3 regions of the Rummeliibacillus sp. GQ308 genome follow, and region 2 is predicted to be linked to each of the others. Evidence: riboswitches for the same ligand, from Rfam matches in the RefSeq annotation. Region 2 holds a riboswitch; each other region holds the start of a gene.
What was found. Region 2 has a riboswitch for S-adenosylmethionine ahead of AC6CHJ_RS13105 (LLM class flavin-dependent oxidoreductase). Riboswitches for the same ligand answer to the same signal wherever they lie in the genome.
Positions count from the first base shown of each region.

Region 1: linked by a shared signal. The riboswitch ahead of AC6CHJ_RS00170 (O-acetylhomoserine aminocarboxypropyltransferase/cysteine synthase family protein) and the one ahead of AC6CHJ_RS13105 (LLM class flavin-dependent oxidoreductase) in region 2 are both predicted to bind S-adenosylmethionine.
Region 3: linked by a shared signal. The riboswitch ahead of metK (methionine adenosyltransferase) and the one ahead of AC6CHJ_RS13105 (LLM class flavin-dependent oxidoreductase) in region 2 are both predicted to bind S-adenosylmethionine.

Region 1 covers NZ_JCAXDQ010000001.1:23,461-26,744, forward strand. The annotation lists gene AC6CHJ_RS00160 (hypothetical protein) at 1-410, shown strand, start outside; gene nfsA (oxygen-insensitive NADPH nitroreductase) at 464-1,195, opposite strand; SAM riboswitch class I at 1,372-1,483, shown strand; gene AC6CHJ_RS00170 (O-acetylhomoserine aminocarboxypropyltransferase/cysteine synthase family protein) at 1,592-2,887, shown strand; gene AC6CHJ_RS00175 (homoserine dehydrogenase) at 3,124-3,284, shown strand, end outside.
Region 2 covers NZ_JCAXDQ010000003.1:156,025-159,308, reverse strand. The annotation lists gene AC6CHJ_RS13110 (SDR family oxidoreductase) at 617-1,378, opposite strand; SAM riboswitch class I at 1,638-1,751, shown strand; gene AC6CHJ_RS13105 (LLM class flavin-dependent oxidoreductase) at 1,844-2,923, shown strand; gene AC6CHJ_RS13100 (ATP-grasp domain-containing protein) at 2,916-3,284, shown strand, end outside.
Region 3 covers NZ_JCAXDQ010000001.1:2,182,277-2,185,560, reverse strand. The annotation lists gene pckA (phosphoenolpyruvate carboxykinase (ATP)) at 1-1,393, opposite strand, end outside; SAM riboswitch class I at 1,672-1,789, shown strand; gene metK (methionine adenosyltransferase) at 2,037-3,230, shown strand.

The sequences.
Region 1 (3,284 bases), on a different contig from region 2:
CTAGCTGGCTTGTGCCAGTATTAGATTCCAATGGCTTCCTACAAAATTACTCGATTGTGTCTGCAGCAAGGCCTGAACTTTCAGTATCTGCAGCAACACCCAATGAAGCACTACGGCAATATAAAACCATTATCTCCCGAATTGGCAACAGTTCGTTAAAAGGAACATCTGCAGCAGAAGAAAAAGAAACTCAAGGAAAAGTAGTCCGCGTTTATAAGGAAAAGAATGGGGATTTCACAACTGTTTCCTTCTTGCTAGATAATAAAGAAAATTATATTGTGAGTTCAGAAGTGGCTCCTCTCGCAGTCTATCTGAAAGAAGGCGACACGGTGAAGCTGAAATATGTGAATTCAAGCGAAGTCTTTTTACCAGTAAAAGAAATGGTTATAGAGGGAATCGAAGATAAATAATTAAAAAAGCTCTATAAGGCAGGCAAAAGCCAAAAACCTTATAGAGCATTTTTCTATTTCCAAGTAAATCCTTTGGATGCAAGGAAGTCTTTGATAAATGGACGACGCTGTTCAACTAAGAAATCAGCCATTTGTTTTGTCCAATTCGACATTTTTTGATTCGATGAACGGTGTTGGTAGTATTCTTCTAATGTCGCATCATATTCATCAAGTAATGTATCGTATTTTTCTTCATCATAACTATTTTCATGTAGCACGGCATCCAGTGGAAGTCTTGGTTTTGTTTCATTTCTTTTCGTCGGTTTTCCGATCGTCATGGCGAACATAGGAAAAACGTGTTCAGGCAGATTGAATAATTCACTGATATCAGCTGGGTTATTGCGTGCACCGCCAATATAACAAATGCCGTATCCTTCTGATTCAGCGGCAATAACAAAGTTTTGTGCAAATAGCGCTACGTCGGCTACGCCTGCAAGAAGATTTTCAGCAGAATCAGCCACAATTTCTACACCTTGCTTTTTGCCGGCAGCCTCCAAACGCTTGAAGTCAACGCAGAATAAGAAAGAAGCACCTGCTGTTTTGAATTGGAACTCATTGTTAGAGAGCTCGCCTAATTTTTTCTTTTTGTCGGCATCAGTTACCCAGATGACACTGTATGCTTGGATGAAATGTGAGGTAGCAGCCATTTGTGCTGTTTCAATTAAATCTCGTACAACCTCTTTTGGTATCTCTTCACCTGTATATTTTCGAACTGATGAATGGCTACGCAATAAATCTTTAACCATCTGTAGAACAACTCCTATTTTGTGGATTTCTCTAATTAACTATAGGAGAAATTGTAGGAAATGACTAGCGAAACGAATCCGCTTGTATGTAATATTTAGAAATATCAAAAAATAGTATTGACTTTTTAAAATGCAATACCTATACTTACAACAACAAGATGGAACAGAATAAATTACCTTTATCAAGAGTGGCGGAGGGAAAGGCCCTGCGATGCCCGGCAACCAGTAAGTTATCTTACATGGTGCTAATTCCTACAGATTCTTTATTGCGAATCTGACAGATAAGGGGAGGAAAATGCTAATGACCCTCTTCTTATGTGAAGAAGGGTTTTTCTTTTGGAAAAATCCTTGCCACACCTCAGCTTTCCATCTCAAACTATATTAGGGGGAATTAGAATGACAGAATTTCGTAAAGAGACTTTAGCAGTACGTGGTGGCCAAACGCCTGATCCTACAACTGGTGCAATTGGGGTGCCAATATACCGAACAACAGCCTATAGATTTAATGATACAGAGCATGCACGGAAATTATTCGCCTTGGAAGAGCCAGGCAATATTTATTCTCGAATCATGAATCCAACTGTTGATGTCTTTGAAAAACGAGTAGCCTTGCTTGAAGGTGGAACAGCAGCGGTTGCTTTATCATCAGGCATGGCGGCCATTTCATTTTCTATTTTAAATATAGCGCGTGCTGGTGATCATATAGTTTCAGCTGCGAGTGTGTATGGAGGAACGTACAATTTATTTGCTAATACTTTGCCGCGATACGGAATCAATACTACATTTGTAGATGAACGGAAGCTTGAAGATTTTGAAGGGGCAATCCAAAAAAATACAAAAGCGATTTATGTTGAAACGATTGGTAATCCTAGTCTTTCAGTAGCAGATATCGAAAGTATTGCGGATATTGCCCATCGACACGAAATCCCTCTAATCATCGACAATACATTTGCCTCACCGATTGGATGTAATCCTATTGAATATGGCGCTGATATTGTGATTCACTCTGCGACTAAGTGGATTGGCGGGCACGGTACAACAATCGCTGGCGTGGTGGTGGATGCAGGCAAGTTTGATTGGACACGAGGCAAATTCCCTGACTATACAGAAAGAGATGAATCCTATCATGGCATCCGCTATGGCATTGATGTGAGTAATGCAGCTTTCGCTACACGCCTGCGCGTACAATTGCTGCGCGACTTTGGGCCAACGCTTAGCCCAGATGCTGCCTTCCAACTATTGCAAGGTCTTGAAACACTGCATCTTCGTGTGCCTTATCATAATGAAAATGCTAGAAAGGTAGCTGAATACTTACGTCAGCATCCTCAGGTGGAATGGGTAGGATACAATGGCTTCTCTGATAGTGAATTCGCTCCTCTTGCTAAAAAGTATCTAAAGAATGGCTATGGCTCTGTTCTTACATTTGGAATTAAAGGAGGCAGAGATGCTGGACGCGAATTTATCGACAATGTCGAATTGTTCTGTCACGTGGCAAATGTAGGAGATGCCCGCTCATTGATTATTCATCCGGCCTCAACAACTCATCAACAATTAAACAGTGAAGAGTTGAAAAAATCAGGCGTGCAAGAGGAATTAATTCGCTTATCTATTGGGTTAGAAGCAATCGATGATATCATCTCTGCACTTGAAGAAGCATTCACAAAGGTAAGCCCAAAAGTTGCAGCAAAATAATTTGTTAATGAGTTTCGCTTCGCCTCAGGGAAGTAGCAGCATTTCCTAAAAAATTTTTTAAATAAATAAAGAAAAGAGTGATGGATTGTCTTTTCACTCTTTTCATTTTGATTTAAATGAACACTCCAGGTACACACATGTCTTTTGTAGGAGGATTTATCTTGTAAACATACTCTGTGTAAGCTAAAATCATCAGTATGTAGATTAATTCAGTATAAGACAATGGAGGCGGTTTTTTGAAAAAGGTAAAGGTTGCTATATTAGGTTTTGGTACAGTTGGCCAGGGGGTCTATCGCATATTAACAGAAAAGCGCAGTCAATTGAAACAGATGCTAGATGTCGACCTAGAAGTAGCAAAAGTCCTCGTCAGCAATCCGAATAAGCCACGTCCTCATGC
Region 2 (3,284 bases):
TCGTCCATTTCTTGTATAGTTGTAAAAGATGTATAAGGTGCTAAATATTCAAAACGTGCCATGTTTTCTCCTTCTTTCAGCTTTTATAAAGTAAATAGAAGAAAGTAGAGAAAAGGGGACAAAAAATAAAAAATATTTTTGTTTACAATATAAAGAAGAATGTACAACAATTTGTTGTACACTCCTCAATTTAATGTGTGAGATGCGAATTTATTTTACATAAGATGATAATCTGAATGGGATGAGATGGTATTTGAATGAATGGGTTGACATTGTTTATCCATTTTTTTAATGTTTTGTGCAAGAGCGTTATCACGACCACGTATTTTATTAGATACTGCTTTAATTCTTACAAAATCATTCACTACATATTGAATGCGATTAGATAATGCTTCTACAGTAGCAACTATTTTTGTTTTCGCTAGAGCATCTTGTTTGCCGTGCTGTTTACCGCTCTTTTGTTATTGTGTATCTCACACATTAGTATTCTATGAAGTAAACGGTTTTTGATCTGTACTCATGTCCGTGATTCTTAAAATACTTTGAATTGGTTTACCACTATTACAGAAAAAAACTCGCCGATTGCGGCGAGTTTTTCTTTTTTAATTCAAGCATGTTATTCAATAGTATGTTTCATGGCATTATACATATTGGCTACGTGCTCATCTGACTTATCTCGTGGCATGCGGAGTCGTTCAACGGAAGAGCCGTACCCTATTTCTTGTTTGCCTTCTTGTAAGCCTTTGAAAATGCCATCTGCAAATTCGTCTAATGGCTCTCCATTTGTATGCAGTCCGGCTCCGCCTAGGTCTGTGTTGACTGCTGGAGGGGCAACTTCAATCACTTCTACACCTGTTTCGGCAAGCTGGTGACGCAAGCTCATCGTAAAGGAGTGGAATGCTGCTTTTGTAGCTGAATAGATTGGCGCGATAACCATCGGGGTAAAAGCTAACCCAGATGTAATGTTAATAAAAGTGGCTTCTTCTTTTTTAGCGAAATAGGGTGCAAAAAGCATCGTTATATGGAATGGCGCTTCAATGTTGGTCGTAATTTCTTGATTGAAATAAGCCCAATCGTTCTTTGCATCTGCTTTTAATATGTTAAAACGTTGTTGCATTCCTGCGTTGTTCACTAACACATTCACTTCGGGATAGTTTTCTGTTACCCATTCGAATAGGGAAATGCGCTCAGATTCACTGCTTACATCGCTTTGATGAATGATCAGCTCTGGAAATTTTTCTTTTGCCTGCTGAAGAACATTTTCTCTCCGTCCTGTAACGATCACTTTGTTTCCTGCTTTTAAAAATCTTTCTGCAAAAGCTAAGCCAATTCCAGAACTTCCGCCTGTGATAAGGATTGTATTTCCTGAAAGTTTCAATGTTATTCCTCTTTTCTAATAGCATGTGGTTCTGATAAAAATACAGGATGCTGTACTGACAATTTTTCAGTAGCCCATGGTAGTATATCCTAATACTACCCACTAACTATAGGGATTAACATCGTTCAAATGCTTAGAAATAATAATAAACCTCCTTTTCTTATTAACTTAGTTAGGATTAATGGCATAATCTATTGACAATGGTTCATATTATGGGTAATATTCATTTTAAGTTGAAATTCCAAAAATCAAATAATTCGATCTATCCAGAGAGGTGGAGGGACATGGCCCTTTGAAACCTCAGCAACAGGTTCTGCTAATGTAGTAGAATACTGTGCTAATTCCATCAGGCATATAGCTTGGAAGATAGGAGAAGACAAACTTGTTTTGTTAGAAGTCTCTTTCCCTATCTCGGGAGGAGACTTTTTTATTTGTATATATAGCAGGAGGAAAAGGAGTGGAGAAATGAAGTACGGTTTTTGGTTGCCTATTTTTGGTGGTTGGTTGAGAAATGTAAAGGAAGAAAATATGCCACCCACGTATGAGTATGCGAAAACAATCATTCAATCAGCAGAAAAGTGGGGATATGATACAACATTAATCGCAGAACTATATTTAAATGATATTAAAGGCACTGACAAAGATTCGTTAGAGGCATGGTCTACGGCGGCAGCTTTGGCAGCAGTAACAGAAAAAATTGAGATCATGGCAGCCGTTCGCCCCGTATTTCATAATCCTGCTGTAACTGCGAAAATGGCGGCAACTATTGACCATATTAGCAAGGGGCGTTTCACATTAAATGTAGTTTCGGGTTGGTGGGCTGAAGAGGCGAAGCAATATGGCGGCGATTTTACTGAACATGACCAGCGCTATGATAGAACGGCAGAGTTTATTGAAATTTTGAAAGGCTTATGGACGGAAGATACATTTTCATATCAGGGGAAGTTTTATCAAATAGATCAGGCAAAGCTTTCGCCTAAACCAGTGCAACGTCCTCATCCGATTTTATATGCTGGCGGTGAAAGTGAAAAAGGCAAACAGATCATTTCATCATTGTGTGATGCTTATGTCATTCATGGTCATACAGTGGAGGAAGCGAAGGCTAAGATTTCTGATATGAAGACGCGTAGAGAAGAAGCTGGTCGTGAGCCCTTTAAAACCATTGGAATGGCAGCCTATGTGATTTGCCGTGATACGGAGGAAGAAGCGCAGGAAGAGTTAAAACGAATTACAACGGTGAGCAATCTAAGTGGATATGCAGGCTTTAAAGACTTTACATCTAAGTCAGAGCTTGAACATCAAATTCAGTTACAGGATTATTCAGTATCTAATCGCGGAATCCGACCGAATTTAGTTGGCACACCTGAGCACATTGCAAATCAAATTATAGCCTTTGAGGAAGCTGGAGTTGATTTACTATTATTACAATGTTCTCCACAGCTAGAGGAACTAGAACGCTTTTCGAAACAGGTTATGCCGAAAGTGGAAGAATTAAAGTCCATAATCATAGAAAACAAAAGCAGGGGGCAGGAATATCATGTCTAAAATATACGTAATTCATGAGAATAGTGAATGGACAGAACATCTATTTAAAAGATTAGAAGAGTTAGAACTTCCTTATGAAGATTGGAATCTTGTAAGAGGGACAGTTGATCTTACGTCTGTTCCACCTGAAGGGATTTTTTACAATCGCATGAGTGCTTCATCTCATACACGAGGCAACCGCTTTGCTCCAGAGTTAACAAGTGCTGTTCTCTCTTGGTTGGAGCACCATGGCAGAGTAGTGATCAATGGAAGCCGTGCCCTTCAGCTAGAGGTAAGTAAGGTCTTACAGTACTTAGAACTAGAGAAGTACGGCATCAAAACACCGAAAACAATTGCTGCAGTAGGAAGAGAAGAAATTCTG
Region 3 (3,284 bases), on a different contig from region 2:
GATCTTGCTCTGTGAATACATTGTCTAGCTTGCCGTCGATTGCAGCGCGAACCATTGTACGAGTATAAGAAAGTTTCATACGGCTGCCTTCACCATAGCTGCCGCCAGTCCAGCCTGTATTAACTAAGAATACATTAGCTTCATGAGCATCGATTTTCTCACCCAACATTTCTGCGTATACAGAAGCATGTAGTGGGAAGAATGGAGCGCCAAAGCATGTAGAGAATACTGGTTCTGGTTCTACGACACCGCGTTCTGTTCCAGGAATTTTGGAAGTGAAGCCAGATAAGAAATGATACATCGCTTGCTCTTTCGTTAATTTACTGATTGGAGGCAATACGCCAAACGCATCAGCTGTTAAGAAAATAATTGTTTTAGGGTGACCACCAACAGATGGACTTGCAATATTTTCGATATTTTGGATTGGGTATGCAGCACGTGTATTTTGAGTTAATGTAGTATCATCATAGTCAGGTATGCGTGTTTCTGGATCGATTGTTACATTCTCAAGCACTGTGCCAAATTTGATAGCATTATAGATTTCTGGTTCTTTTTCAGCAGAAAGGTTGACTGTTTTCGCGTAGCAGCCTCCTTCTATATTGAATACTCCATTGTCTGACCAGCCGTGCTCATCATCACCAATTAATTTGCGATTGCTGTCAGCAGATAAAGTCGTTTTACCTGTACCGGATAGGCCGAAGAATAATGCTACATCGCCTGATTCACCAACATTTGCAGAGCAGTGCATAGACAGAATACCTTGTTGTGGTAATAGGTAATTCATAATGCCGAAGATTGATTTTTTCATTTCGCCAGCATATTCTGTGCCGCCGATTAAAATAATGCGTTTTTCTAGAGATACGAGAATGAATGTTTCAGAAGATGTTCCGTCTACTGCTGGATCAGCTTTAAAGGTAGGAGCAGAAACAATAGTGAAATCTGCTTCATGTTCTTCTAATTCTTCAGCTGTAGGGCGGATGAATAATTGATGTGCAAATAAATTATGCCATGCGAATTCGTTCACAACACGAATGCCAAGACGGGATGAAGGGTCAGCACCCGCAAATCCTTTGAAAACAAAAATTTCTTCTTTTTCTTTTAAATAGTCTACTACTTTCGTATATAATGAATCGAAAACTTCTGAAGAAATAGGTTGATTGATTTTACCCCAATCAATTTTGTCTTTAGAGGATTCTTCTTCTACCATAAATTTATCTTTAGGAGAACGTCCTGTATATTTGCCAGTTACTGCGCGAACAGCACCATCTACCGTTAAGATTGCTTCTCCACGTGAAGTTGCTTTTTCCACTAATTGTGGAACTGAAAGCTGTTCTAAAATATTGCGCCCTTGTAATAAATCATTCAGTTCATTCGCAATTTCTACTGAATTCATCTGTGTACGTACCATCCTTTTTATATTATTACCCTTGCTAAGTGGGTGAGTATTAATCATTTCGAGAATTAGTATAACACATTAAGCGTATTAGTCTATACTAATAACTCGTTATTTTTTAAAAGTTTTCTATATAAATTAATTCATTAATTTACTTTACGAAAACGCTTAACTACATCACACAACAAAATTCATCAAAAATCAACTTTTTTCTTTATTTTTTATCGAAAATTTGACTTTCTTGTTCAATTCGCTTACTATATGCTATAGAACGGATACTCTTATCCCGAGCTGGTGGAGGGTCAGGCCCTAAGAAACCCGGCAACCTGCATTTTATCAAGTGGTAAATGCGCTGGTGCTAATCTGATGCAAGGAATATTCCTTGAACGATAAGAGTGAAAGGTGCTTACGAAACATATCCTTTCCTCATTGTGCGAATGAGCGAAAGGTTTTTTTGTGTAAAAATTGAGGCAAATTGATTTTGTTTCATATTAATATATAGCATGTATGTAAGGGCACTTTCTATATCCTCGTGTTTAAAAAGCAGCTAAAGCTTGGCGTTTAATCCATTTAAACGGACATGGGTAATGAGTACCGTATCACTTTCGAGAGGATCTCGTTGATTTAGGAGGAAACCAACCAAATGACTAACAGAAGATTATTTACTTCAGAAAGCGTAACAGAAGGACATCCAGATAAAATTTGTGACCAAATTTCGGATGCCATTTTAGATGCCATTATTGCAAAAGACCCGAATGCGCGAGTTGCATGTGAAACAACTGTCACAACAGGCCTTGTCCTTGTTGCAGGAGAAGTGACGACCTCAACATACGTTGACATCAAAGGAATTGTAAGAGATACAGTAGCTGAAATTGGTTACACACGCGGTAAATACGGTTTCGATGCAGAAAACCTAGCAGTACTTGTAGCAATTGGCGAACAATCACCTGATATTGCACAAGGTGTAGACCAAGCACTGGAAGCTCGTGAAGGAAAAATGTCAGATGCAGATATCGAAGCAATTGGTGCAGGGGACCAAGGGTTGATGTTCGGCTATGCTTGCAATGAAACACCTGAGTTAATGCCGCTTCCAATCAGCTTAGCGCACAAATTGGCACGTCGTTTAACAGAGGTTCGCAAGACAGGTCAACTTGCATACTTGCGTCCGGATGGAAAAACACAAGTAACAATTGAGTATGATGAAAACAACCATCCAGTACGTGTGGATACAATTGTTATCTCAACTCAACATGATGAAGATGTAACATTAGAACAAATTCAACAAGATCTTAAATCAACAGTAATCAATAATGTAGTGCCAGCTGAATTACTGGATGAAAACACAAAATACTTCATTAACCCAACAGGCCGCTTTGTAATAGGTGGACCAAAAGGGGATGCAGGTCTTACAGGACGCAAAATCATCGTTGACACATACGGTGGATATGCGCGTCATGGCGGCGGTGCATTCTCAGGGAAAGATGCAACAAAAGTGGACCGATCTGGAGCATATGCAGCACGTTATGTAGCTAAAAATATTGTAGCTGCAGGCTTAGCAGAGCGCGCAGAAGTTCAATTAGCATATGCGATCGGTGTAGCTCAGCCAGTTTCTATCTCTGTAGACACATTTGGTACAGGAAAGGTCACAGAAAGCGAATTAGTAGAAGCCGTGCGTGAGACATTTGATTTGCGTCCTGCAGGCATTATTAAAATGCTTGATCTTCGCCGTCCAATCTATAAACAAACAGCGGCTTATGGGCACTTCGGTCGTGTTGATTTAAATGTACCTTGGGAAAATACAGATAAAGCTGAAGAATTGAAAGCTAAGTTTAAATAAATTGAATTTCATGCTATGGAGGTTTTTCCTCCTTGAAGCGATAAGCTGATTCTT